Congzhengia minquanensis: one gene and its partner. Each later gene encodes a partner of the first gene's protein in a complex. Links are inferred from orthologs where the notes say so. Each region holds a gene or a part of one and is shown on either strand. Other genes may lie near its edges.

What was found.
Region 2: the proteins of secA (region 1) and secY are in contact, whole or in part, in a crystal structure (PDB 3DIN), measured with the Thermotoga maritima proteins. The link is inferred for Congzhengia minquanensis from one-to-one orthologs. Residues at the interface, in WP_004082002.1 of Thermotoga maritima: Glu261, Ala262, Arg263, Lys300, Ala301, Arg302, Thr303, Ile304, Ile305, Leu323, Tyr324, Asp325, Pro326, Val329, Ser330, Tyr333, Ile336, Lys340, Phe345, Val349, Glu363, Phe364, Tyr374, Ser375, Gly376, Gly377, Glu393, Ile395, Thr482, Ser483; in WP_004081795.1 of Thermotoga maritima: Glu108, Gly109, Glu110, Glu111, Ala236, Glu237, Arg238, Arg239, Ile240, Thr241, Ile242, Gln243, Tyr244, Ala245, Arg246, Arg247, Val248, Thr249, Gly250, Arg251, Arg252, Val253, Tyr254, Gly256, Ala257, Ser258, Thr259, Tyr260, Leu261, Pro262.

What each region holds. Positions count from the first base shown.
Region 1 is NZ_JACRSU010000001.1:1,033,708-1,050,446, reverse strand. Bases 6,748-10,002 are described here. They hold secA (preprotein translocase subunit SecA), read left to right. Parts: upstream 6,748-7,066; coding sequence 7,067-9,802; downstream 9,803-10,002. Other genes in these bases: H8698_RS04985 (ABC transporter substrate-binding protein), read right to left, coding at 6,748-6,795. Also shown: H8698_RS05025 (Gfo/Idh/MocA family protein), read right to left, coding at 1-910; H8698_RS05020 (amidohydrolase family protein), read right to left, coding at 1,006-1,791; H8698_RS05015 (Dabb family protein), read right to left, coding at 1,809-2,105; H8698_RS05010 (radical SAM protein), read right to left, coding at 2,128-3,030; H8698_RS05005 (TIGR03905 family TSCPD domain-containing protein), read right to left, coding at 3,030-3,278; H8698_RS05000 (SGNH/GDSL hydrolase family protein), read right to left, coding at 3,281-3,940; H8698_RS04995 (deoxyguanosinetriphosphate triphosphohydrolase), read right to left, coding at 3,965-4,966; H8698_RS04990 (glycerophosphodiester phosphodiesterase family protein), read right to left, coding at 4,986-5,708; more of H8698_RS04985, read right to left, coding at 5,806-6,747; H8698_RS04970 (inorganic diphosphatase), read right to left, coding at 11,009-11,539; H8698_RS04965 (4'-phosphopantetheinyl transferase superfamily protein), read left to right, coding at 11,645-12,211; H8698_RS04960 (hypothetical protein), read right to left, coding at 12,244-13,089; H8698_RS04955 (uroporphyrinogen decarboxylase family protein), read right to left, coding at 13,198-14,268; H8698_RS04950 (AraC family transcriptional regulator), read left to right, coding at 14,383-15,186; H8698_RS04945 (sigma factor), read left to right, coding at 15,314-15,763; H8698_RS04940 (helix-turn-helix domain-containing protein), read left to right, coding at 15,763-16,263; H8698_RS04935 (ATP-dependent nuclease), read left to right, coding at 16,337-16,739. UniProt on the Escherichia coli protein: Required for protein export, interacts with the SecYEG preprotein conducting channel.
Region 2 is NZ_JACRSU010000001.1:687,163-693,656, forward strand. What follows is about bases 18-2,916. They hold secY (preprotein translocase subunit SecY), read right to left. Parts: upstream 2,166-2,916; coding sequence 870-2,165; downstream 18-869. Other genes in these bases: map (type I methionyl aminopeptidase), read right to left, coding at 18-204; H8698_RS03250 (adenylate kinase), read right to left, coding at 201-854; rplO (50S ribosomal protein L15), read right to left, coding at 2,168-2,611; rpmD (50S ribosomal protein L30), read right to left, coding at 2,632-2,811; rpsE (30S ribosomal protein S5), read right to left, coding at 2,825-2,916. Outside these bases: more of map, read right to left, coding at 1-17; more of rpsE, read right to left, coding at 2,917-3,319; rplR (50S ribosomal protein L18), read right to left, coding at 3,347-3,709; rplF (50S ribosomal protein L6), read right to left, coding at 3,793-4,338; rpsH (30S ribosomal protein S8), read right to left, coding at 4,367-4,762; H8698_RS03290 (type Z 30S ribosomal protein S14), read right to left, coding at 4,793-4,978; rplE (50S ribosomal protein L5), read right to left, coding at 5,001-5,543; rplX (50S ribosomal protein L24), read right to left, coding at 5,571-5,894; rplN (50S ribosomal protein L14), read right to left, coding at 5,930-6,298; rpsQ (30S ribosomal protein S17), read right to left, coding at 6,328-6,494. UniProt on the Escherichia coli protein: The central subunit of the protein translocation channel SecYEG. Consists of two halves formed by TMs 1-5 and 6-10.

The DNA of each region.
Region 1 (16,739 bases):
CGACGCCGCCGGCACCCAAAGCAGCTTTTTCTATGTATTGCCGTCCATATTTCACACCGTTAATCCGAACGCCGTCATACATATCCGCGCCGGCTTTTGTTCCGCAGAGCACGCACTTCGCTTCAATGGGGTCTGCAATGTTTAATGCCCAGCTGGACTCTAAAACAATGGTCGCGCCGTTTTCCATGGTAATAAAACCAAATGCAGAGTCTTCAACTGTATATTTTTCCGGATCCCAGTCGCCCCAGGCGTTGCCTGTGTTTTCTTTTTGGTCGGCAAGCTTTCTGAAAGTTTTGCCCACAACCATTTTTGGTTTATAGTTGTTCATCAGCCAAAGGGTCATATCCAAAGCGTGGGTGCCAATGTCGATTAACGGCCCGCCGCCCTGTTCCTCTTCGTTTAAGAACACGCCCCAAGTAGGAACGGCACGGCGGCGCAGAGCCAGTGCCCTCGCGTAGTAAATGTCGCCCAAAGCGTCTTCTGTGCAGGCACCTTTTACATACTGTGCTTCCGGTGTCTGTCTGTTCTGATATCCAATGGTCAGCTTTTTGCCTGTTCTTTTTGCGGCGTCAAGCATTTTTTTGGCCTCTTCATAGGTTTTCGCCATAGGCTTTTCGCACATAACGTGTTTGCCGGACTCCAATGCGTCAACGGTAATAAAGCTGTGCTCGCGGTTAGGAGTCAAAACGTGCACAATGTCAATTGACCCGTCTTTTAAAAGTTCTTTATAGTCTGTGTAAACCTTTGCCTCGGGCGTGCCATAGTCTGCCTTTGCTTTTTCCGCGCGTTCTTTCACAATGTCGCAGAACGCAACCATTTCAACGTTGTCCAGTTTCGATAGCGACGGCATATGCTTTCCGTTGGCGATGCCGCCGCAGCCGATAATTCCGACTCTGTAAGTTTTACTCATAATCATTCTCCTTATATAAAAGATTAATATACCATATGGAAATTTTACCATATGCCCAATGGTTTTTCAAGCTTTTTTTCTGCGCCGCCATCAATTTAAATTTTTAACAGCCGGCGGGCGTTACCGCTTTTAATTTGCTCTTTTTCTCCGTCAGACAGGCCCAAGCTTTCTATTTGAAACAGCTCCATAGCCGGGGCATGCCACGGGCAGTCGGTGGCAAACAAAATTTTTTCCACGCCGTGCTTTTCTAAAATGGCCTGTTGAATCGGCTTCGGTGTGGTGCCATATCCAAAGGCTGTGTCTATGTAAATTTCGGTGCCGCAAAGATATTGCAGCGTGTCCTGCCCCATGCCCTGGCTGCCCCAGTGGGCCGCCACCACCGGAGTGTCCAGCCACGATAACGCCCGCAAAAGACGCTTTGGCGTAGCGTGGTAGGGAGGCATGTAGCCATAGTCCTCCCCGGCGTGGAACACGCAAATTAGGCCAAGCTCTGATATTTTTTTATAAATCGGCTTCATTTTTTCGTCGTCAACAAAAAAGTTTTGATATTCCGGGTGAAATTTAACGCCTTTAAGCCCCATGCTGTGAATACGTTCCAGTTCATTGAGCGCGTCTTCTGCGTCTGGGTAAACCGAACCGAACGGGACAATTGTTTCGCTTTCAATGGATTTTGCAAAATTGTTTACAGACGTCTGCTGGGCGGCGTTGGTGGCAATGCTCAAAACGACGGAGATGTCCACGCCGTCTTGCTTCATCAGTTTTTTTAATCCCTCCGCCGTGCCGTCGGTATAGGGCATAAGCCCGCTGGTGGCGCTGAGCTTTCCAATTGCCCGCTCCGCAATTTTTTCCGGGAAACAGTGTGTGTGAAAATCGATAACCATTTGTAATTCTCCTAAGTTTAAATTGTGAAATCGACAGCAGCTCTGCCGCTTGAAACCTGACCGATGAACCCGCGCACTTTTTGGTGCTCCGGGTGGATATCGTAGGCTTTCAGTGCGTCGTAGGACGGAAATTTTGTCACCAAAACAGCGTCAAATTCGCCGCCGTTTTCATTAATTCCCACCTGCAGCTCTAAGATATCTGGAACTACGCCCGGCAGTGCCTCCAGCAGCTCTTTTATTTTTTTGGCGTTTTCAGCCTTTGTATGTTCTAATGCTTCTTCTTTTAACTTCCACATGACAATGTGTTTTACCATGCTGTAAATCTTCCTCTCTAAATTAAATTCCGCGGCCGTCGAAATCGGGAATAAAGCTGGCGTCGGCCGTTTCTCCCTCCTGCACGAAGGCCTGTGTGATGCCAAGGGATATTGCATACTCAATCAGTTTTTCATATTCGGTTTTCGTAACCTTTCGGTTTAACTCCGGGAAGTCGTTAACCCCTTTTGCCGGCGGGGTATATTGGCTCATGATGCTGATAAAAATTTTGTCGCCGAAGGTTTGGTGCAGGTATCGTAATACCTTTTTTGAGTCCTTTAAATTTCCGGGCAGCATTAAATGACGAACGATAACGCCGCGCTTTAACATGCCGGTTTCGTCAAACACGCACTCCGGTTGCTGGCGCACCATTTCAGTTAACGCGCTTTTCGCGGCCTCCGGGTAGTTCGGCGCGTTGGAATAGGCCATAGCCAGCTGCGGGGACATATATTTCAAGTCCGGTAAAAAAATATCAATCAGCCCCTCAGCCCGCTTTAGCATGTCTGCCTTTTCAAAGCCGCCGCAGTTGTAAACAAAGGGAATTCCAAGATGATTTTGTTTGGCTTTTTCCACCGCGTTCAGCACAGCGGGTAAAAAGTGCGTTGCCGTTACCAGATTTATGTTGTGGGCGCCCTGTTCCTTCAGTTCAAAAAAGATTTCACAAAGCCTGCCTGACGAAATTTTTTTTCCGGTATTTCCGCGGGAAATTTGGGCGTTTTGACAGTAGACACACCCCAAATTGCAGCCGGAAAAAAATACCGTTCCCGAACCGTTTTTGCCGGAAAGGCAGGGTTCCTCCCAAAGGTGGAGGGAAGCCCGGGCAGCTGTAATTTCAGGGCCGGAACGACAAGCGCCAAGTTCGCCCAGCAAGCGGTTCACACCGCATTCCCTGGGACAGAGGCGGCAGTTAGATAGCAAAGCGTCCATCACCCAATTGCTTCGCGCAGCGCCCTTGCAAGCTGGTCGGGGCACGAAGTACCCTTGCCGCCGCAGTTGATACCCTCTAAAAGCGTGATGATTTCCTCTGCCTTTTTGCCGTTTGCCAGCTTCGACACGCCCTGGAGGTTGCCGTTGCAGCCCCCGGTAAACCGAATGTTTTTCACAACATTATTGTGGTCAATTTCGAATTTAATTTGCATGGAGCAAACGCCTTTTGGTCTGTAAATATATTCCATTTTTATTCTCCTTTCTTTATTTTTTCCCATGCTTTCACCCATTCTTCCGCAATGATTTCGTGACCGGCTGCGGTGGGGTGAATGCAGTCCACTGAATAACGTTCGGCGGGCGCGGATTTTGTCAATGACTCGAAAACGTCGAACAGCGGAACGAACTGTGCGTGATATTTTTTGGCCAAATCCTTGGTTACCTGGCCGTTTTCGCGGACGCGGCTGCTCCAAGTGTGAAAATTATCATAAATATCCGTTCCAAAGTTTTCCCACGCATACTTCATTTTCAGCACAAACGGCGCCATTAAAATAAGCTTTGCGTCAGGATTTTTTTCTAACGCCTCATAAATCATACGGTCGTAGAGAAAGCGAAACCGCTCCTTGTCGGAGCCGCGACCCAGCCTTAAAGAAAATCCCACGTCGTTGATTCCTAAAAGAATGCTCAACACATCAAACTCAAAATTCAGCGTGTCCTCCTGCCAGCGTCCGTAAAGGTCGGCGGCACGGTTTCCGCTGACGCCGTGGTTAAAAAAGTTTAAATCATCGTATTTTGCACTCAGCCTTCCTGCCACCATTGTGGCATAGCCCTGGCCCAGCGCCGTGTTAGGGGCGGTAACGTCCCGGCCCCGACCTGCGTCGGTTACGGAGTCCCCCTGAAATAAAATATTCATGTTTTTTCAGTCCTTTATTTCAAATTAGTTCACAACCCATTTTTTCGGGACGAACAGCTCGTTGAATTTATAAATGGCGAAATTATCGGTCATGCCTGCAATATAGTCGGTTACGGTTTGCTCTAAACCAAACCGTGAAATATTTTCCCTTGTGTCCTCCGGCAGCTTTTCCGGGTGTTTCATAAAGGTATCAAACAGCATGTAAACCACGTTTTTGGCCTTTTCATCTTCGCCCTTTGCCACGTTGTTTGTGTAAACCGAAGCAAACATAAAGCTGCGCAGGTTCATCATGGCAGAATAAATTTCGTCCGACATTTTCACAAAGGGTTTTCCCAGGCTGGTATTAATAATGTCGTGAATCATGGTGTCAATCCGGTCGCCGTGGGTTCGTCCCAACACGTCGGTGCAGTCCTTTGGAATGGCCTCCGCCTGAATAATGCCGCCGCGCACCGCGTCGTCAATGTCGTGGTTGATATAGGCAATGCGGTCTGCCAGTTTAATAATTTTCCCCTCCAGGGTTTCGGCCTCGTGGTCGCCTGCGTGGTTTAAAACCCCGTCCCGCACCTCAAACGTTAAATTAAGACCCGTTCCGTTTTCCAAAAAGTCAATTACCCGAAGGCTCTGCTCATAGTGGCGAAAGCCGCCTGCACAAATTTCGTTCAGCACATTTTCACCCGAATGGCCAAAGGGCGTGTGGCCCAAATCGTGGGCTAAAGCGGTGGCCTCGGTTAAATCCTCGTTTAAGCGCAGGGCGCGGGCAATGGTGCGGGCAATTTGCGAAACCTCCATGGTGTGGGTCAGCCTGGTGCGGTAGTGGTCGCCTGCCGGCGCCAAAAACACCTGGGTTTTGTGTTTCAGCCGCCGAAAAGATTTTGCGTGAATGATTCGGTCCCTATCCCGCTGAAAATCCGTTCGGATGTCGCACTCAACGATGGGTCTCAGCCTGCCTTTTGAATGTTCAGAAAGCGTAGCAAATGGTGACAGAGTTTCCCGTTCCACTTTTTCTGAAATTGCTCGAATGGTCATAACATCCCGCCTTTTTCAATTATTCCAAACAGTTTGTTGTTATCATGTCTACGCCCATGTCAATCAGCGACTGGGCGGAATTTGCGTCGTCGCAGGTCCAGCAGTTTACTTTAATCCCGCTGTCGTGCAGCTGTTTTACAAGCGCAGGGGACAAAAGGGAATCTTTTGCGTCAATGTCAAGCTTAAATTGCATTAAGCTTGCAATCATTTTATCGTCAATTTCGTTGGAGGTTAAAAACTGCGCGGCGGCCGATGGGGCAATTGTTTTTAAATCCATTAAGTTTTCTAAATAAAAGGAAATAAAAATTACGTTTTCAAAATAGCCTGCGGACTGAATTTCCTGCACCATTTCTGCAATTTTTTCGGTTTCGATTCTGTTTTTCAGCTCTAAAACCGCAGTTTTTTCATATTTTTTGCAGATGCCGATATACTCCAAAAGGGTGGGCATGCGCAAATCAATCCGCCCGCATTTGCCGCTTGTGTCTTTTAACGGCAGGGTGCGGAGTGTGCTAAAATCTGTTTCCTCAACTACAAGGTCGGATTCTGCAACCCGCCCGGTGGTGTCGTCGTGAATTAGTATAAATTTTCCGTCCTTCGTAATGTGTACATCCGTTTCAATGCCGAAATAGGTTCTGTTTCCAGCCGCAATAAACGCAGCCAGGGTGTTTTCCGTTTCTAAACAGCTTGCGCCCCTGTGGGCGATAAAAAGAACATTTTTATGGTTTATGCGAACCGTATCCATTTTTTCTCACCTCGCGTTTCATTATACAGCAGAACACCGCTGTTTTCAAGAGTATGAAACAAAAAACAGCCTGCAAAAATTTTGCAGGCTGTTTTACTTAGTCAACCAAAACAGTTAAATTTGCTTTTACATCTTCCGGAATGTGAATTCCCAAAAGGTCTGCTTCCTTCATGTTCACCATGTTGGAATATTCCCGCATAGTTTCTATGGGCGTTTCCGAAATTTTCTGGCCCTTTAAAATTTTGTCCGCCATCTGCGCCACCTGCTGGCCCAGCAGCGTGTAGTTAATGCCCACGGTGGCAAAGCCGCCGTCTTTCACCATGGAGTCTGCTGCAACATAAACCGGCACGTTTGCCTTGTTTGTCACGTCGATATAGGTGGGCATTGCAGACGCAACCATGTTGTCGATGGGAGTGAACATTGCGTCTACATCATTTGCCAAAGAGCTTGCGGCCTGCTGAATGTCTGCTGTGGTAGAAACGGTTGCTTCCTTATACGCAATGTTGTTGTCGTCGCAGAATTTTTTTGCCTTGTCAACTGCCGTTACCGAATTAATTTCGCTGGAGTTATAGAAAAATCCGAAGGTTTTCACGTCCGGTGTAAGCGTCTGCGCCAGCTTGAAAATATCCTCAACGGGAATTTCGTCAGATACGCCTGTGACGTTCTTGTCCGGCGCCTCCAGCGAGGTGGTAAGCCCTGCTTCAATTGGCGCGCTGACTGCCGCAAACACAATGGGAATGGCAGAGGTTGCAGCAGATGCCGCCTGTGCCGTTGGCGTTGCAATTGGAATAATCATGTCTACGCCTGCCCCGGTTAAGCTCTGCATGATAGACGGCAGGGTGGAAGTTTCGCCGTTGGCGTTTTTCTCAATAAACTCCACATTGGTTCCCAATTTTTCAAACTCAGTCTTAATGGAGTCGTTAATTTCGTTCAACGAGGGGTGGTCAACCAGTTTTACCAGGCCGATTTTCAGCTTCTTTTCCTCAGACTGGGACTGCGCTGTGCCGCCGCTGTTGCCGCAGCCGGCAAAGGCCGCTAAAAGAACAGCAGACAGTAAAAGCGCCAAAAGTTTTTTCGCGTTTTTCATGTTTTTACCTCCAAAAATTTTTGATGATGATAAAACCTGCAAAAACAGGCAAAAATATATATACATGATAGTACCATAACAAAATGTATGTTGTCAACTAAAAAGGCGGAATCATCTGCCATAAAAGCAGAAAACGAGATGAAATTTTGATAATTGTATTCGAAATATAAATAAACCGTTAAATTTTTAGAATACTTTGACAGGGGAATGGATTTATGGTATACTAAATGTTGGATTTTTAGCTGGTGACTTAATTTGATTGAGGTGAAATATTTTGAAAAAACTGATTGAAAAAATCGTTGGCTCATACAGCGACAGGGAGCTGAAGCGGATTCGTCCCATTGCCGACAAGGTGATGGCCTTGGAAGATGAATTCAGCGCGCTGTCCGACGAGGAGTTAAAGGGAAAAACCGCCCTGTTCCGTGAGCGCATTGATAAAGGCGAATCGTTAGACGACCTGCTGCCGGAAGCGTTTGCAACCGTGCGGGAGGCGTCTTACCGTGTTTTGGGTATGAAGCATTTCTATGTTCAGGTTTTGGGCGGAATTATTCTGCACCAGGGCCGAATTGCCGAGATGAAAACAGGTGAAGGTAAAACCTTAGTTTCCACGCTGCCGGCCTATTTAAACGCCCTGCCGGGCAAGGGCGTGCATATTGTTACGGTGAACGACTACTTAGCAAAGCGCGACAGCGAGTGGATGGGCAAGGTGTTCAAATTTCTGGGACTTACCGTTGGTCTGATTATTCACGACGTGGAGCCTCAGAACAGAAAGGCCGCCTATGAGGCGGACATCACCTACGGCACAAACAACGAGTTTGGGTTCGACTATCTGCGGGACAACATGGTGATTTATAAAGAGCAGATGGTGCAGCGGGGCCAGAACTTTGCCATTGTGGACGAGGTGGACTCGATTTTAATCGACGAAGCGAGAACGCCGCTGATTATTTCCGGCGCGGGGGACAAATCTACCGAGCTTTACCAGATTGTGGATCGGTTTGTAAAAACCTTAAAGGCACACAGGGTGGCTGAATCCGACACAAAAGAGTTAGATGACGATATTGATGCAGATTATTTAATTGATGAAAAGGCAAAAACAGCCACGCTGTTGAAAGCGGGTATTGAAAAGGCGGAGCATGCATTTAACTTAGAAAATCTTTCAGACCCGGAGAATATGACGCTTTCCCACCACATTAACCAGGCATTGAAGGCGAACGGCACCATGGCCCGCGACCGGGACTATGTGGTGAAAGACGGACAGGTTATCATTGTGGACGAATTCACGGGACGTATGATGTTTGGCCGCCGCTACAGCGACGGATTGCACCAGGCAATTGAAGCAAAAGAAAACGTAAAGGTGGAGCGCGAAAGCAAAACCCTTGCTACCATTACGTTCCAGAACTATTTCAGGCTCTACACCAAGCTTTCCGGTATGACCGGTACGGCGCAGACGGAGGAGTCGGAATTTCAGGAAATTTATAAGCTGGATGTTATTGTTGTTCCCACAAACAAGCCGCTTGCCAGAAAGGATTTATCTGACGCGGTTTATAAAACGGAAAACGGCAAGTTTGGTGCCGTTGTGGAGCAGGTGAAAGCGTGTCACGAAAAGGGACAGCCGGTGCTGGTGGGCACGGTTACCATTGAAAAGTCGGAGCTTTTGTCCGGCATGCTAAAGCGAAACGGCATTAAACACGAGGTGTTAAACGCCAAGTTCCACGAAAAAGAAGCGGAGATTATTGCCCAGGCCGGTAAACTCGGCGCGGTTACCATTGCAACCAACATGGCCGGCCGTGGTACCGACATTATGCTGGGCGGCAACGCGGAGTTTATGGCGAAGCATGAAATGAAGCGCCGCGAATACTCCGACGAAATGATTTTAGAAGCAACAGGATTTGGTGAAACTGACAACGAGGAAATTTTAGAGGCGAGAAAGACCTTTTCTGAGCTGATGGACAAATATAAGGCGGAAATCGCGCCGGAAGCAGAAAAGGTGAAAGAGGCAGGCGGCCTGTTTATCATCGGTACCGAGCGGCACGAGTCCAGACGTATCGACAACCAGCTGCGCGGCCGTGCCGGCCGTCAGGGCGATCCGGGTTCTTCTAAATTCTATATCTCTTTAGAGGACGATTTAATGCGCCTGTTCGGTTCCGACCGTGTAAAGGGCGTTGTGGAAACCTTAGGCCTTGATGAAAATGAAGCAATTGAAAATAAAATGCTTACCAATGCCATTGAAACGTCGCAGAAGCGCGTTGAAGGCAGGAACTTTGACATCAGAAAACACGTTTTGCAGTATGACGACGTGATGAACCAGCAGAGGGAAATTATTTATTCCCAGCGGCAGAAGGTGTTAAACGGCGACAGTATTAAGGACAATATCTTTAAGATGATTGACGACTTCACCGATGAAGTAATTCTTCGCTACACCGGCGAGGACGAAGACCCCGAGGGCTGGAACATTACGGGCTTAATTGAATATTTGGAAAGCGTATATCTGCCGAAGGACGCGCTTCAGCTTTCGGAAGATGAGATTGCGGACCTGACAAAAGCTGGCTTGAAAGATATGCTTTTAAAAACCGCTAAATCGTATTATGAGCAGCGCGAAGAAGAGTTTGGCAGCGAGATGATGCGTGAAATTGAACGCGTGGCCCTTCTCCGCGTGGTGGACAGCAAGTGGATTGACCACATCGACGCCATGGAGCAGCTGAAAAACGGCATATCGCTGCGGGCTTATGGCCAGCACGACCCGGTTGTGGAATATAAATTTGAAGGCTTCGATATGTTCGAGGAAATGATTGCGGCAATCCGCGAGGATACCTTAAAGCTCATTTACCACGCCCGCATTGAAAAGCCGGTAGAGCGCGTTCAGGTGGCAAAGCCCATTGAGCCTGCCGGGGACGGAACAGCGGCGCCGGCGCAGAGGAAGGCAAAAGAAAAAGTGGGAAGAAACGACCCCTGCCCCTGCGGAAGCGGCAAAAAATATAAAAAATGCTGCGGCGCTAATTTAGAGTAATTGTTTGGTTTATTTTACTACGAGAGGACTGAAATGTATGACAGTTGAGTTCGACCAATACCGGTTGGATTTGGAATCAATGGAAAACGATATTACAGAGATGGGGGATTCACTTTGAAATCCCCAAAGTGAAATTAAAAATTGAGGAACTGGAAGCGGTGTCTGCGAAAGACGGATTTTGGGAGGATTTGGAAAATTCCCAGAAGGTGCTTCAAGAAATAAAACAATTAAAGGACAAAGTAGCTGGTTTTGAGGGATTAAAAAGCGAGTGGGAGGATATGTCCACCTTAGTGGAGCTTGCCATTGACGAAGACGACGAATCGCTGCTTTCGGAAATTGAAGCGGGATATAAAAAACTGGAAACCGATTTGGAAAACATGCGGCTGGAAACGCTTTTGTCCGGCAAATATGACGCAAACAACGCAATCATCTCCATTCACCCGGGTGCAGGCGGCACTGAGGCGCAGGACTGGGCCTCCATGCTGCTGAGAATGTATCAGCGCTGGGGCGAACGCAGAGGTTTCTCGGTTGAAACACTGGATTTTCTGGCCGGCGATGAGGCAGGTGTGAAAAGCGTTACCATTCAGCTTTCCGGCCCCAACGCCTATGGATATGCCAAGTGCGAGAAAGGCGTGCACCGGCTGGTGCGCATTTCTCCTTTCGACGCTTCCGGCAGGCGGCACACATCTTTTGCGTCGGTGGATGTTATGCCGGAAATTAACGACGACATTGAGGTAAACATTAATCCTGAAGACATTCGTGTGGACACGTTCCGGGCCAGCGGTGCCGGCGGCCAGCACATTAACAAAACGGATTCTGCAATTCGCATGACCCACATTCCTACCGGAGTGGTAGTGTCGTGCCAGAACGAGCGTTCTCAGCATCAAAACCGGGAAACCGCAATGAAAATGCTGAAAGCGAAACTGGTGGAAATGGCCGAACGTGAGCAAATGGAGAAAATTGAAGACTTAAAGGGCGACATGAAAGACATTGCCTGGGGCAGCCAGATCCGCTCTTATGTGTTCCATCCCTATAACATGGTGAAAGACCACAGAACAAATTTTGAGGTGGGCAATATTGGCGCTGTGATGGACGGCGATTTAGACGGATTTATCAACGCTTATTTAAAGGCGGCGAACACGGGCAACTTAAACTTAAAATAATAAAATAAAAAGAAACAGTTTTTAGCTGTTTCTTTTTATAATTTTATTTACAATAGTTTTCAATGTAGCTTATGAGCGCCTTATCAATAATGGAAACTGCGTCGGCGGCTCCTTTCATTTCGCTGACGGCTGTCTGCTTGCCCTCAAGCTCCTTATACACCGTGAAAAAGTGCGTCATTTCGTTAAAGATATGGGCTGGAATTTGGGAAATGTCCGTATAGGTATTATAGTTTGGGTCGTTAAAGGGAATGGCGATAATTTTTTCATCGGCGTAACCGTTATCAATCATAGATATTACGCCAATGGGATAGCAGTTTACCATGGTTAAGGGGTGAATGCTTTCGGAACAGAGCACCAAAACGTCTAAGGGGTCTAAGTCGTCTGCATAGGTGCGGGGGATAAAGCCATAATTTGCGGGATAGTGGGTTGAGGTGTATAAAATTCTGTCCAGCTTTAATATTCCTGTTTCCTTGTCCAACTCATATTTGTTTTTGCTGCCCTTGGAAATTTCAATAATAGCAACAAAATTGTCTTTTGAAATCCGTTTTGGGTTAATGTCGTGCCAAATATTCATAATCGTTCTCCTTTTTGTGAAACTCTGCACATTTATTTTTACCTTTACGGCTATTCATATGCGCGGTTCATTTTAAATTAAAACATTTATTCTGGGGTGAAAGAAGTGCTTCATCTTTATTGTTGTGATGTTTCAAAGCTGACAGACGAAGAATTTTTAAGAATGTATCAGCTGTCGGATAAACAGCGGCAGGAAAAGGCAGACAGGCTCAAGCATTTGCCTTCAAAAAAACTGTCGTTAGCAGCCGGGATGCTGGCGCGCGTTTCCATTGCACAAAAATTAAACCTGCGGCCGGAGGATATTTCTTTTCGAAACCACAAGGGCGGAAAGCCCTATGCGGAAGGGTTGGACATTCATTTTAGTTTGAGCCATTCGGGGAATTTAGCGGTATGCGCCATATCCGACAAGCCTGTGGGCATTGACGTGGAGCAGAACAAAAAGGCCAATTTCAATGTGGCCAGACGGTGTTTTACAAAAGCAGAACTGCAATATGTTTTGTCAAGAAAAGAAAAGAGCCAACAGCGCTTTTTTGAGGTTTGGACAAAAAAAGAAGCTTATGTGAAGCTGCTGGGCACGGGAATTCAAGATTTTTTGAAATTTAATGTTGTGGGAAACAAAACAATTGACACCATTTTCTATCAGAATTACACGGTATCCGTGGCAAGAAAATAGGGGCGCTTAAAGCGCCCCTGTTTTTCGTTGTCTTAGTCGCGGCAGCAGTGCCCATGGTCATGGTCGCGGTCGTCAAAATCGCAGTCTTCTCTTTCAGGAGGGAAGAATTCGTCAAAGGGGAAGCAGATTTTGTCAAACAAATCGCAAGGACTGTCGTCGCAGGATGTTGTGCATTCCTTCTGCGGTACGCAGAAGTCAATAGCCGGGATTAAAAGCTGTACGCTCCGTTCAATCTTAACGATTGAGAACAGGCCGATAGAAACAAACACGCGCTTTTTCTCACCGCTCAACACGAGCCTGTCATCAAATACGTTGCAGATACATTCCGGAATTGTAGTAAAGTCAATGTCGTCTGTGCAGCAGCAAATTTTGTCGTCCAAATCCACTACCTTGGCGGACAGGCACAGCGGGTCAACTACCTCTACAACTGCTTTCGGCATGTTTGTCTTCTGCCAGAGCTGTTCGTCAAAGCTGTCGTAGCTGTAGCGGGACTCAAATATTTTTGCCGCGCCCTCCGAACCGAACAAAATTACTTTTTTGTCAAAGGTGGCCAGGCCTTCAACCGTTGTGGGTTTTCCAACGCCTAAGAATACATCAAGAGTAATTTTGAAGAAGAACTTAATGTCAACTGTAAAATAGCCCTTGTTGAACGGGATGGGTTCCACGTCGGGGAACGCCCAAATAATTTCTGCCTTTCTGCATTTTACGTTTACAGCCTTGTCGATCAGTTCCTGGCCGCAGGCGGTCAGAAACACGCGGGCGTCTTCAATGCAGTCTTTGTCCTTGCATGAATCATAAACTTTATCTGTATGTATACAAACCGAACCTTTAAATTCCTCGCAGGGTGAACTGGGCGAGGGATAACGTTTTTCTCCCATAATGAACCTCCATAAATATTATTTGAGAATTTATCTCTACAATATAATATGAAAGCCTTTGCGGTTTGTGACCGGCCCTGCATGTACATCTTTCATTCTTATTCAATTTCAATTTTCGTTGAATACTGCTGCGGCAATCATGGCCAAATAGTTCTGAATGGGAATGTAGGACGCAATGGAGTTGCCTGAACCCAAAGCATAACCTGTTTTCGCCAATTCTAACATTTTTGCGCTGCGGTTATAAATTTCTTCCGGGGTGCCTCTGGTTAAAAAGTCCACATCAATACCGCCGAGGATTGCAAATTTGTCTTTGTATTTTTTATATGCTTCCTCAACGGGAAGAATGTTGTCTTCATAAGAATGTCTGCCGTCATACTTTATGTCATAGGCAATGTCGTCCACAACGGCGTCGAATTTACCGCAGGAATGCAGGCAGATGGGCTTGTTGTAAGAATGAGCAAGTTCGGCAATTTTTTTGTGCCACGGGAAAACATATTTTCTCATTTGGTCTACAGAAAGCATGGTCTGGGTGTTAAAGCCCCAGTCATCATTGGACATTAAAATACCTACGCAGTCGTGCTTAGCGCAGATGTCGTAATAGGTTAAAAGCCGCTCTGAAACTTCTTTAAAAATCTGTTCCACAAGTTCGGGGTCTTCATACAGCATGTAGCAAAGATTTTCATAACCAACAAGGCGGATTACGTTTTCCAAAATTCCGCCGGGGCCGTATATAATTAATTTCATGCCCTCGGGTAGATAATTGCTTAGCATTTCAATGCGGGAATAATCAAAATCTTCGGGGTTTGCCCATTCATAGTTCTCAAAACTTTCGCGGTCGGTTATGACAAATCCTTGATTTAACGAAATGGTGCTTTTGCCTGCTTCGTGTTTGGTGGCGCTTTTAAACGAAAAATAGCTTCCATGCATGCAGGCATAGTCATATCCGCAGAAATAATAGGTGTCGGCAAGCTTTTTGCACGAAATTTCTTCCTCTGTTCCCTCATACGTTTTGTGCTTTGTAAAAGCTTCTACCAAATCGCCGTTTAAAATGAATTCAAACAGGGTAGGACGGTTCGGAGCTTCTTTTTTTAACACTTTCAAAATGTTGTCAAAATCGGGCTTGTGCGGTTTTTCGAGAAAACTGTTGATGTCAATAAATTTATTGTCAAATTTTTTCATAAAACTATTGCTCCTTTTTTAAATTTATATTATTATTATATAATATAGAAACAGAAATTCATATCATTTTTTGTTAAAATACTTTCAAAAATTATCATTTAAGGGGTCTTTGTTTTGCATTTTGAATTTGTTGATATGGATAACGTTAAGATAAGAAGCATGTATTCGGGCCTTAACAATGAAAAGCTTGAAGTCGTGCCGCATTGGCACAGTGAGATTGAAATACTCTTGTTTCAGAAGGGTCATTGCATTCAGCAAATTGACGATAAATATGTCATTACCTTTCCGGGCGATATTGTTGTGATTTCAAAAAATCAGCTTCATTCCACCTATTCCTATCAGGAAGAACCGTGTCAGGTTCTGGTGATTATGGCAGACTCCGGCTTTATTTTTAACAATGAAACGATTGCGTTTCAAAATCCCATTAATGACAAAAATCCAAAATACACGGATATGAAAAACTGTATTGAGGAGATTCATAGAGAACTTACACAAAAAGATAAGGCATATGAGTATAAAGCGATTTCCAGCCTTTATAATTTCTTTTCCATGCTGCTGAGGTTTTCCGATTATGTATCTGAAACAACACGGTATAACGACTTATATAAAAATGTGTTAAAAAACACGTTCGGGCTTGTGCAGAACAGTTATTCAACAGAAATTACCCTTGAAGATGCGGCCCGGGCATCAAATTTGAGCGTGCCGCATTTTTGCAGGTTGTTTAAACAAATGACGGGAATGACCTTTAAAAATTATTTGCAGTTTTTTCGGATTAATATGGCAGAAAAAATGCTGCGCCTGCCGAAAACTGTTACAGAAATAGCATATGAATGCGGATTTAACAGTCTTACCTCGTTTTATAGAAATTTCAAAAAATTTAAAAACTATATGCCTTCAGAAAAAAGGAACTCTTACTAAAATGATATAAAATGAAAGCCCTGTTTTTCTCATTTGCATGTTGGCGAACTTATTCCGTTTGGACTGGCAAAAAGGGCGGAAGCAAAACATATACTTTCAACATATTTAAATGAATGAGGTAGATGATATGTTTTCTTCTTGTTTTTTTGCACTGCTTTATTTTTTAAGATATGGCCTGTTTCTAATATCTTATGTTTCGGGACAGAATAACTTTCCAAAACCGCTATCCGCCAGCGAGGAAAAACGTTATTTAGAGCTTGCGGCAAAAGGCGACAAAGGCGCCAAAGACGTTTTAGTGGAACGAAATCTGCGGCTGGTGGCCCACATTGCGAAAAAATATAACCAGGTGTCGGGCTGCGACGACGACGATTTAATTTCCATCGGCACTATTGGGCTCATTAAGGCAATTGCTTCGTTTGATTATACAAAACAGGCTAGGCTTGCAACTTATGCTGCAAGATGTATTGAAAAACCAACCCTATCAAGTTGGCTCTTTTGGAGGAAGAAGGGGAAAGAGTTGCTTCTTTTTCAGAGAAATGGCGGCTGCTGCATAAATCCGGCAGGAATTTGTATCTGATGTACCGCCAGACGAAAAAGGGCGTTGCCATCATGCCCATGTATGTCCACACCTTCCGGTTCGTTACACCCCATACCATGACAGAAGCACAGCGGTTCAATCTGCTGTTCCCCAATCCCGAAAGCTGTACCCATGTGTCGGACAAGCTCCGCTATTACCGCTATCAAAACAATCTGTTCCAGTCTGACGTTGCAGAGTATGTCGGGATGGACAGGGGAACCTATTCCAGCTATGAGGAATATGGAAGGGATTACTACCCAATTGAGAATATGCAAAAAATCGCCAAGCTGTTCGGCGTTCCAGTTACCGAACTGCTTGACGATTATAATTTGTTCCTGTATAACGGACAGGGCCAGCAAGTGAAGAAAATCCGTAAGTCCTTACATCTCACTCAAGCTGAATTTGCTAAGAAGATGGGCGTTCAGACAGGAATGGTGAAACGCTGGGAACAGGGAAAGGTGCGAATGTTTAAAGGGACGTGGGAGAAAGTATATATATAATTACATTATAAGGATAGACAATAACTGGATTATATTATATAATCTAAGTGCTATTATTTAAGAGGTGATTTACATGATATTATCTACTGAAATTAAGAATATTAAAAATATTAAGTCTGCATCGCTTGAATTACCTTTTGAAAAAGGTCTATTTGCACTTGTTGGAGAAAATGGTTGCGGAAAAAGTACAATAATGTTAGCATTATCTCTTATTGTAAAAACATCATCATCACATATGTTGATGTCAAATGACATATCGCCTGATTCATATATTAATATTGCTTTGGAAAACAAAAAAGATGAGTGGACCCCCAATAAAGCCGGAAAACTATCAACAGGAAAATATAATGAACGAAATCAATTGATGACTAGTGTTCATTATCATGGATTTTATGAAGGAAGTATATTTTATGGAAGTCGTTTTCATGATTATAACAAAATAGATGATTTTGTAGCTAAAGATAATTTCCAAGAAG
Region 2 (6,494 bases), 350 kb from region 1 along the record:
GCAAATGTGTCCGGGATATCCGTTATAGTGGTAAAACGAACAAGTAGCCCCGCTTTTGCTGATATATTCCGCTGCGATTTTATCGAGCTCCATGGTTGTAACACCGGGCTTAATGTGGTCTTTTAATGCTTCAAAGGTTTCGGCAGTAATTCTGCCGGCAACCCTCATTTGTTCAACCTCATGTGCTGATTTTATTTTAATCATAAACCCGCCTCAACCTGTCTTTCCCCAATGGCCTCCATCACTGCTTTGGTGGTGTCTTCCACCTTGTCCCGGCCGGTAACCGAAACCAGCAGCCCCTTGGCCTGATAATATTCTTTTAAGGGTTCGGTCTGCTCACTATATACTTTAATTCTGTTTCTGATAATTTCCGGCACATCGTCCTCACGCCGGACGAGGGGGCCTCCGCACTTGTCGCAAACACCCTCTTGTTTGGGCGGGTTGTCATGGATATGATATGTTGCGCCGCAAACCTTACATTCGCGCCGGCCCGAGAGCCGTTCCACAATAATATCCTCGTCCACATGGATTTCCAGCACCAAATCAACTAAAATTGGCAGCCGGTCCATAATTTCCGCCTGGGAAAGGGTTCTGGGAAATCCGTCTAAAATATAGCCGCTTTTGCAGTCGTCTTCCTTTAAACGTTCCTTCACCATTTCCACAACGTCATCATCGGGAACAAGCTCCCCGCGGTCGATAAAGGCTTTTGCCTGAATCCCCGCAGGAGTGTTTTCCGCGATAGCGTTTCTAATAATTCGTCCCGTAGAAATTGCGGGGATTTGAAATTTCTTTGCTAATTTTTCCGCCTGAGTGCCTTTTCCGGCCCCGGGCGGTCCCAACAGAACCAATTTCATAAATGAACCTCCGGCTTATTCAAGGAAGCCTTTGTAGTGTCTCATAAGCATCTGGGACTCTAACTGTTTCACTGTTTCAAGCGACACACCAACAACGATCAGAAGTGACGTACCGCCGATTGAAATACCGCTCATTGACGGAATAAATGCCAGCAGCAACGGGAATATTGCGATTGCAGCTAAGAAGATAGCACCCAAAAGCGTTACCTTTGACAAAACCTTTGCAATATAGTCCGATGTGGGCTTGCCCGGTCTGATGCCCGGAATAAATCCGCCGTTTCGTTTCATGTTGTTCGAAACCTCAATGGGATTGAACTGAATCGCAGTATAAAAATACGTGAAGAACAAAATCAGCAGGAAGTAGCATATAATATAGAAAGGATGCGTTTCGCTGAACCATCTTAAAATCGCGCCCCAAACACCCTCTGTCGGTGCGTTTGTACCATGAATAAACATGGAAATTGTTCTCGGGAAAGACATGATGGAAACCGCAAAGATAATTGGCATAACGCCGGCCATGATAACCTTGAGCGGAATGTGTGTGCTCTGGCCGCCGTAGCTCTTTCTGCCTACAACACGTTTTGCATACTGAACCGGAATTCTGCGTTCCGCCTCGTTCATTAGAACAACCGCGCCAATTGCCAAAACAGCAATAACAACAATTGCAATGATGGTTGCAGCCGACTGAATGGTAACACCACCGGACTGTTCAACCATGGCTTTCATGGACTGAATCATCTGCGGGCCTCTGGACACGATACCGATTACAATCAGTAAGGAAATACCGTTGCCCACACCCTTTTCTGTAATTTCTTCACCCAGCCACATCAAAAATGCCGTGCCGGCTGTGAATGTGAACGTTACAACAAAGTAAGCAAACACACCGCTGTCGCCTGTCATTGCTGACCTGAGGCTGAAGAACAGGCCTGTTGCCTGGATGAACGCCAGAATAACCGTTACATATCTTGTATAAGAAGCAATTTTTTTTCTTCCTTCTTCTCCCTCTTTGGCAAGCTTCTCCAAAGCGGGGATTGCAACTGTTAAAAGCTGCAGGATAATTGATGCGTTAATGTAGGGCGTAATGCTCATTGCAAAAATGGAAGCACGCTCTAACGCGCCGCCTGAGAAGTTGTTAATGAGACCCTGAATGCCCTGGTCGAAGCCGCCCATAAGCTGCTTAATCATTTCGGCGTCAATGCCCGGAACGGGGATAAACGAACCAAGTCTGAAAATAACCAGCATCAGGATGGTGTAAAGCATTTTTTTGCGTAGATCCGGAATTTTCCATGCGTTTCGCAAGGTTTGAAGCATTCTCAGATCACCTCCGCCTTACCGCCTGCCGCGGCTATTTTTCCTTCTGCCGATTTGGTAAACCGGGCAGCTTTCACGTTTAAATTTTTCGCTGTCAGCTCGCCGCGTCCCATAACAACGATTCCATCGTTTAACTTTTTAATGATGCCGGCTTCTTTCAGGCTCTCTGCGGTTACAGTTGCGCCGCTTTCTAAGCCGTTTAAGTCGCTGACATTAATTTCCGTATATTGTTTCGCAAAGATGTTGGTAAAGCCTTTTTTCGGAAGACGTCTGTAAAGTGGCATCTGTCCGCCTTCAAAACCGGGCCTTACACCGCCGCCAGAACGGGCGTTCTGACCCTTGTGACCTTTGCCTGATGTTTTGCCGTTACCCGATCCGTGTCCGCGGCCAACTCTGAAAGCCTTGCGCTTAGACCCTTCTTTCGGGGATAATTCGTTCAAATTCATCTTGTGGCACCTCCTTCGGATTAAAGTTCTTCTACCTTTACCATATAGTCAACCTTATTGATCATTCCTAAGATTGTCGGGTTCGCTTCGTGAATTTTTTCATCACGAATCTTTTTAAGGCCAAGTGCCTTAACTGTTGCTATGTGGTCTTTTTTTCTGCCAATCGTACTTTTCATTAAAGTAACCTTTAGCTTAGCCATGGCGTTTGCCTCCTCAATTTAAGATTTCTTCAACGCTCTTGCCGCGCAGTCTGGCAACGTTTTCTGCACTCTTTAAAGATGCCAGGCCCTGAAGTGTTGCCTTCACAACGTTTCTGGGATTGTTGGAGCGTAAAGATTTTGTTCTGATATCTGCGATACCGGCAAGCTCAAGCACTGCTCTCGCTGCGCCGCCGGCAATAACGCCCGTACCTTTTCCAGCAGGCTTTAACAATACTCTGCCTGCGCCGAATTCGCCGGTTATTTCGTGAGGAATTGTTGTTCCAACCATGTTTACTTTAATCAGGTTTTTCTTCGCATCTTCAATTCCCTTGCGGATTGCGTCCGGAATTTCAGAAGATTTTCCTGTGCCGCAGCCAACATATCCGTTTTCATCGCCAACAACAACCAGCGCGCTGAAACGGAAGGTTCTGCCGCCCTTCACAACCTTTGCAACACGGTTTAAGTTTACAACTCTTTCTTTTAAATCTAATGTGCTTGCGTCAATCAGTTGAGCCAAAACGATTTCCTCCTTCTCTTAGAATTTAAGACCGGCTTCTCTTGCGCCTTCTGCAAGCTCTAATACACGGCCGTGGTAAATATATCCGCCTCTGTCAAATACAACAGAGTCAATTCCTTTTTCAATTGCTTTTTTCGCAATTAATTCTCCGACTTTTCTAGCTGCATCTTTGTTGCCGCTGTAGGTGGCCTTTAAATCGCCCTCTAAGCTCGATGCTGCGGCCAACGTTACGCCTTTATCGTCGTCAATAATCTGGGCATAGATGTTCTTAAGACTTCTGTAAACGCAGAGCCTCGGACGGCTGGCCGTTCCGGAAACTGTTTTTCTGACTCTTTTATGTCTTCTCAGTCTTGAAACATTACTTGACTGCTTTTTAATCAATTTCGTTCACTCCTTTATTGAATGCCATTAAAATTATGGATTTTGCCATAACTTCTAACATTTGAATCAGACGATGCAGCCGATTATTTCTTGCTGCCCGTCTTACCTTCCTTACGTCTGATGTGCTCTGTGGCATATTTAATACCCTTGCCCTTATACGGCTCGGGGGGCCTTTTCTCACGAACCTTTGCCGCAAACTGGCCAACCACCTGGTTGTCGATGCCCTTAATAACAATTTCGTTTGCCGAGGGCACTTCAATGGTAACGCCGTCAACGGGTTCCATTTCCACCAAATGGGAATACCCTAAGTTCATCACGAGCTTTTTGCCCTGCAACTGCGCCCTGTAACCAACGCCGTTCACTTCCAGTTTCTTTTCAAAACCGTCTGTTACGCCAACAACCATGTTGTTTAAAAGCGTTCTGGTCAGGCCGTGAAGCGCCTTGTGCATTTTTATTTCAGAAGGGCGGGAAACGGTTACTTCGCTGCCCTCAGTTTTAATAATCATGTCAGGATGTAATTCCTTTGTCAGCGTGCCTTTCGGACCCTTAACGGTAACCACGTTGCCGTCTGCAACCGTAACGGTTACGCCTGCGGGAACCGCGATAGGCATTCTTCCTATTCTGGACACTTACTTGCACCTCCTTAATTTATCTTGCTTACCAAACAAACGCCATAACTTCTCCGCCGACATTTTCTTTCCGTGCCTTTTTATCAGTCATAATGCCTTTGGATGTTGAAACGATTGCAATACCTAAGCCGCGGAGCACTTTTGGAAGCTCCTCTTTATTCTTGTATATTCTGAGTCCGGGTGTTGAAACTCTCTTAAGGCCGGAAATTGCCTTTTCTTTTCCGTTGTATTTAAGAGCGATTCGGATAATATTCTGTTTTCCGTCCTCTATGATTTGATAGTTCTTAATATATCCTTCCTCCAGCAGAATTTCGGCAATTGCCTTCTTCACGTTGGACGCAGGAACATCTACACAAATATGCTTCGCAGAATTCGCGTTTCTGATTCTCGTCAGCATATCCGCAATAGGATCGGTTGTATGCATCTTTATACCTCCTTCCGAATTGTAAAAATCTTACCAGCTCGCCTTTTTCACGCCGGGAATCTGTCCCTTATAAGCCAGTTCCCTGAAGCAGATACGGCAGATGCCGTATTTTCTGAGGTACGCGTGAGGACGACCGCAGATTTTGCATCTGTTATACTGTCTTGAGCTGAACTTAGGCGTTTTGCGCTGTTTATTTACCATCGCTTTCTTAGCCATTTAATTTCCTCCTCTACCCGAATTACTTCGTGGCAAACGGCGCGCCCATAAGTGAAAGAAGTGTTCTTGCTTCTTCATCTGTGTGAGCCGTTGTTACCATGATTATATCCATACCTCTGATTTTGTCAATCTTGTCGTAGTCAATTTCGGGGAAAATCAACTGTTCCTTAACGCCTACGCAATAGTTGCCGCGGCCGTCAAAGGAGTTGGGGTTGATTCCGCGGAAGTCTCTTACGCGCGGAAGCGCAACATTGAAGAATCTGTCCAAAAATTCATACATCTTCTTGCCGCGAAGGGTTACCTTGCAGCCGATTGACATGCCTTCCCTGACTTTAAAGGAAGCCACAGATTTTCTTGCCTTTGTAATAATAGGCTTCTGGCCGGTAATCTGGGCCAGGTCGCTGACTGCGCCGTCTAACGCCTTTGCGTTGTCTTTCGCTTCGCCGCAGCCGATGTTTATAACAATTTTTTCAAGCTTCGGAATCTGCATTACGCTTTTATAGGAATACTTTTCCATCAAAGCCGGCGCAACTTCCTTGCTGTATTTTTCCTGCAATCTTGCCATCTGCTTTCTTTACCTCCTTTTGCAAAATTAGTCGTTAAAGGTCTCTCCGCACTTTTTGCAGTAACGAACCGAGCTTCCGTCCTCTAACACCTTGCGGGCAGCTCTTGTTGCTTTTTTGCACTTTGAGCAAACCACCATCACGTTCGACGCGTCAATTGCAAGCTCCTGCTTTACAATACCGCCAACCTGACCCTGTGCTTTGGGCTTTACGTGCTTTGTTGCAACTGCAACCCCTTCAACAATGGTTTTGCCTTTCTTCGGCAGAACCTCAATTACTTTACCTTTTTTCCCTTTATCTTTTCCGGAAATGACAACTACCTCGTCGCCGGATTTAATATTCATTTTTGCCATTTTTCGGCTCCTCCTTCATTTAACTCGTTGAAAATTTAGAGTACCTCAGGCGCTAAAGAGAGAATTTTCATATATTCTTTTTCCCTCAGCTCTCTTGCAACAGGGCCGAATATACGCGTCCCTCTCGGGTTCTTGTCGTCTCTGATGATAACGGCCGCATTTTCGTCAAACTTGATGTATGTCCCGTCATTACGCCTTACGCCGGAAACTGACCTTACGATGACTGCCTTAACGACATCACCTTTTTTAACCACTCCCCCGGGCGTTGACTTTTTAACAGAAGCAACAACCACATCGCCGATTGCCGCGTATCTTCTTTTAGAACCGCCCAATACTCTGATACACATCAGTTCTTTTGCTCCGGTGTTATCCGCAACCTTCAAAAGCGTCTGCTGTTGAATCATATTGGTTACCTCCGTTTCTTAAATATCAATTATTGTGCTTTTTCCAAAATGCTAACCAGTCTCCATCTTTTGTCTTTCGAGATTGGCCTTGTTTCCATAACCAACACCTTGTCGCCGATTCCGCAGGAATTGTTTTCGTCGTGGGCTTTCAGCTTATAGGTTCTCTTTATGATTTTGCCGTAAAGAGGGTGTTTAA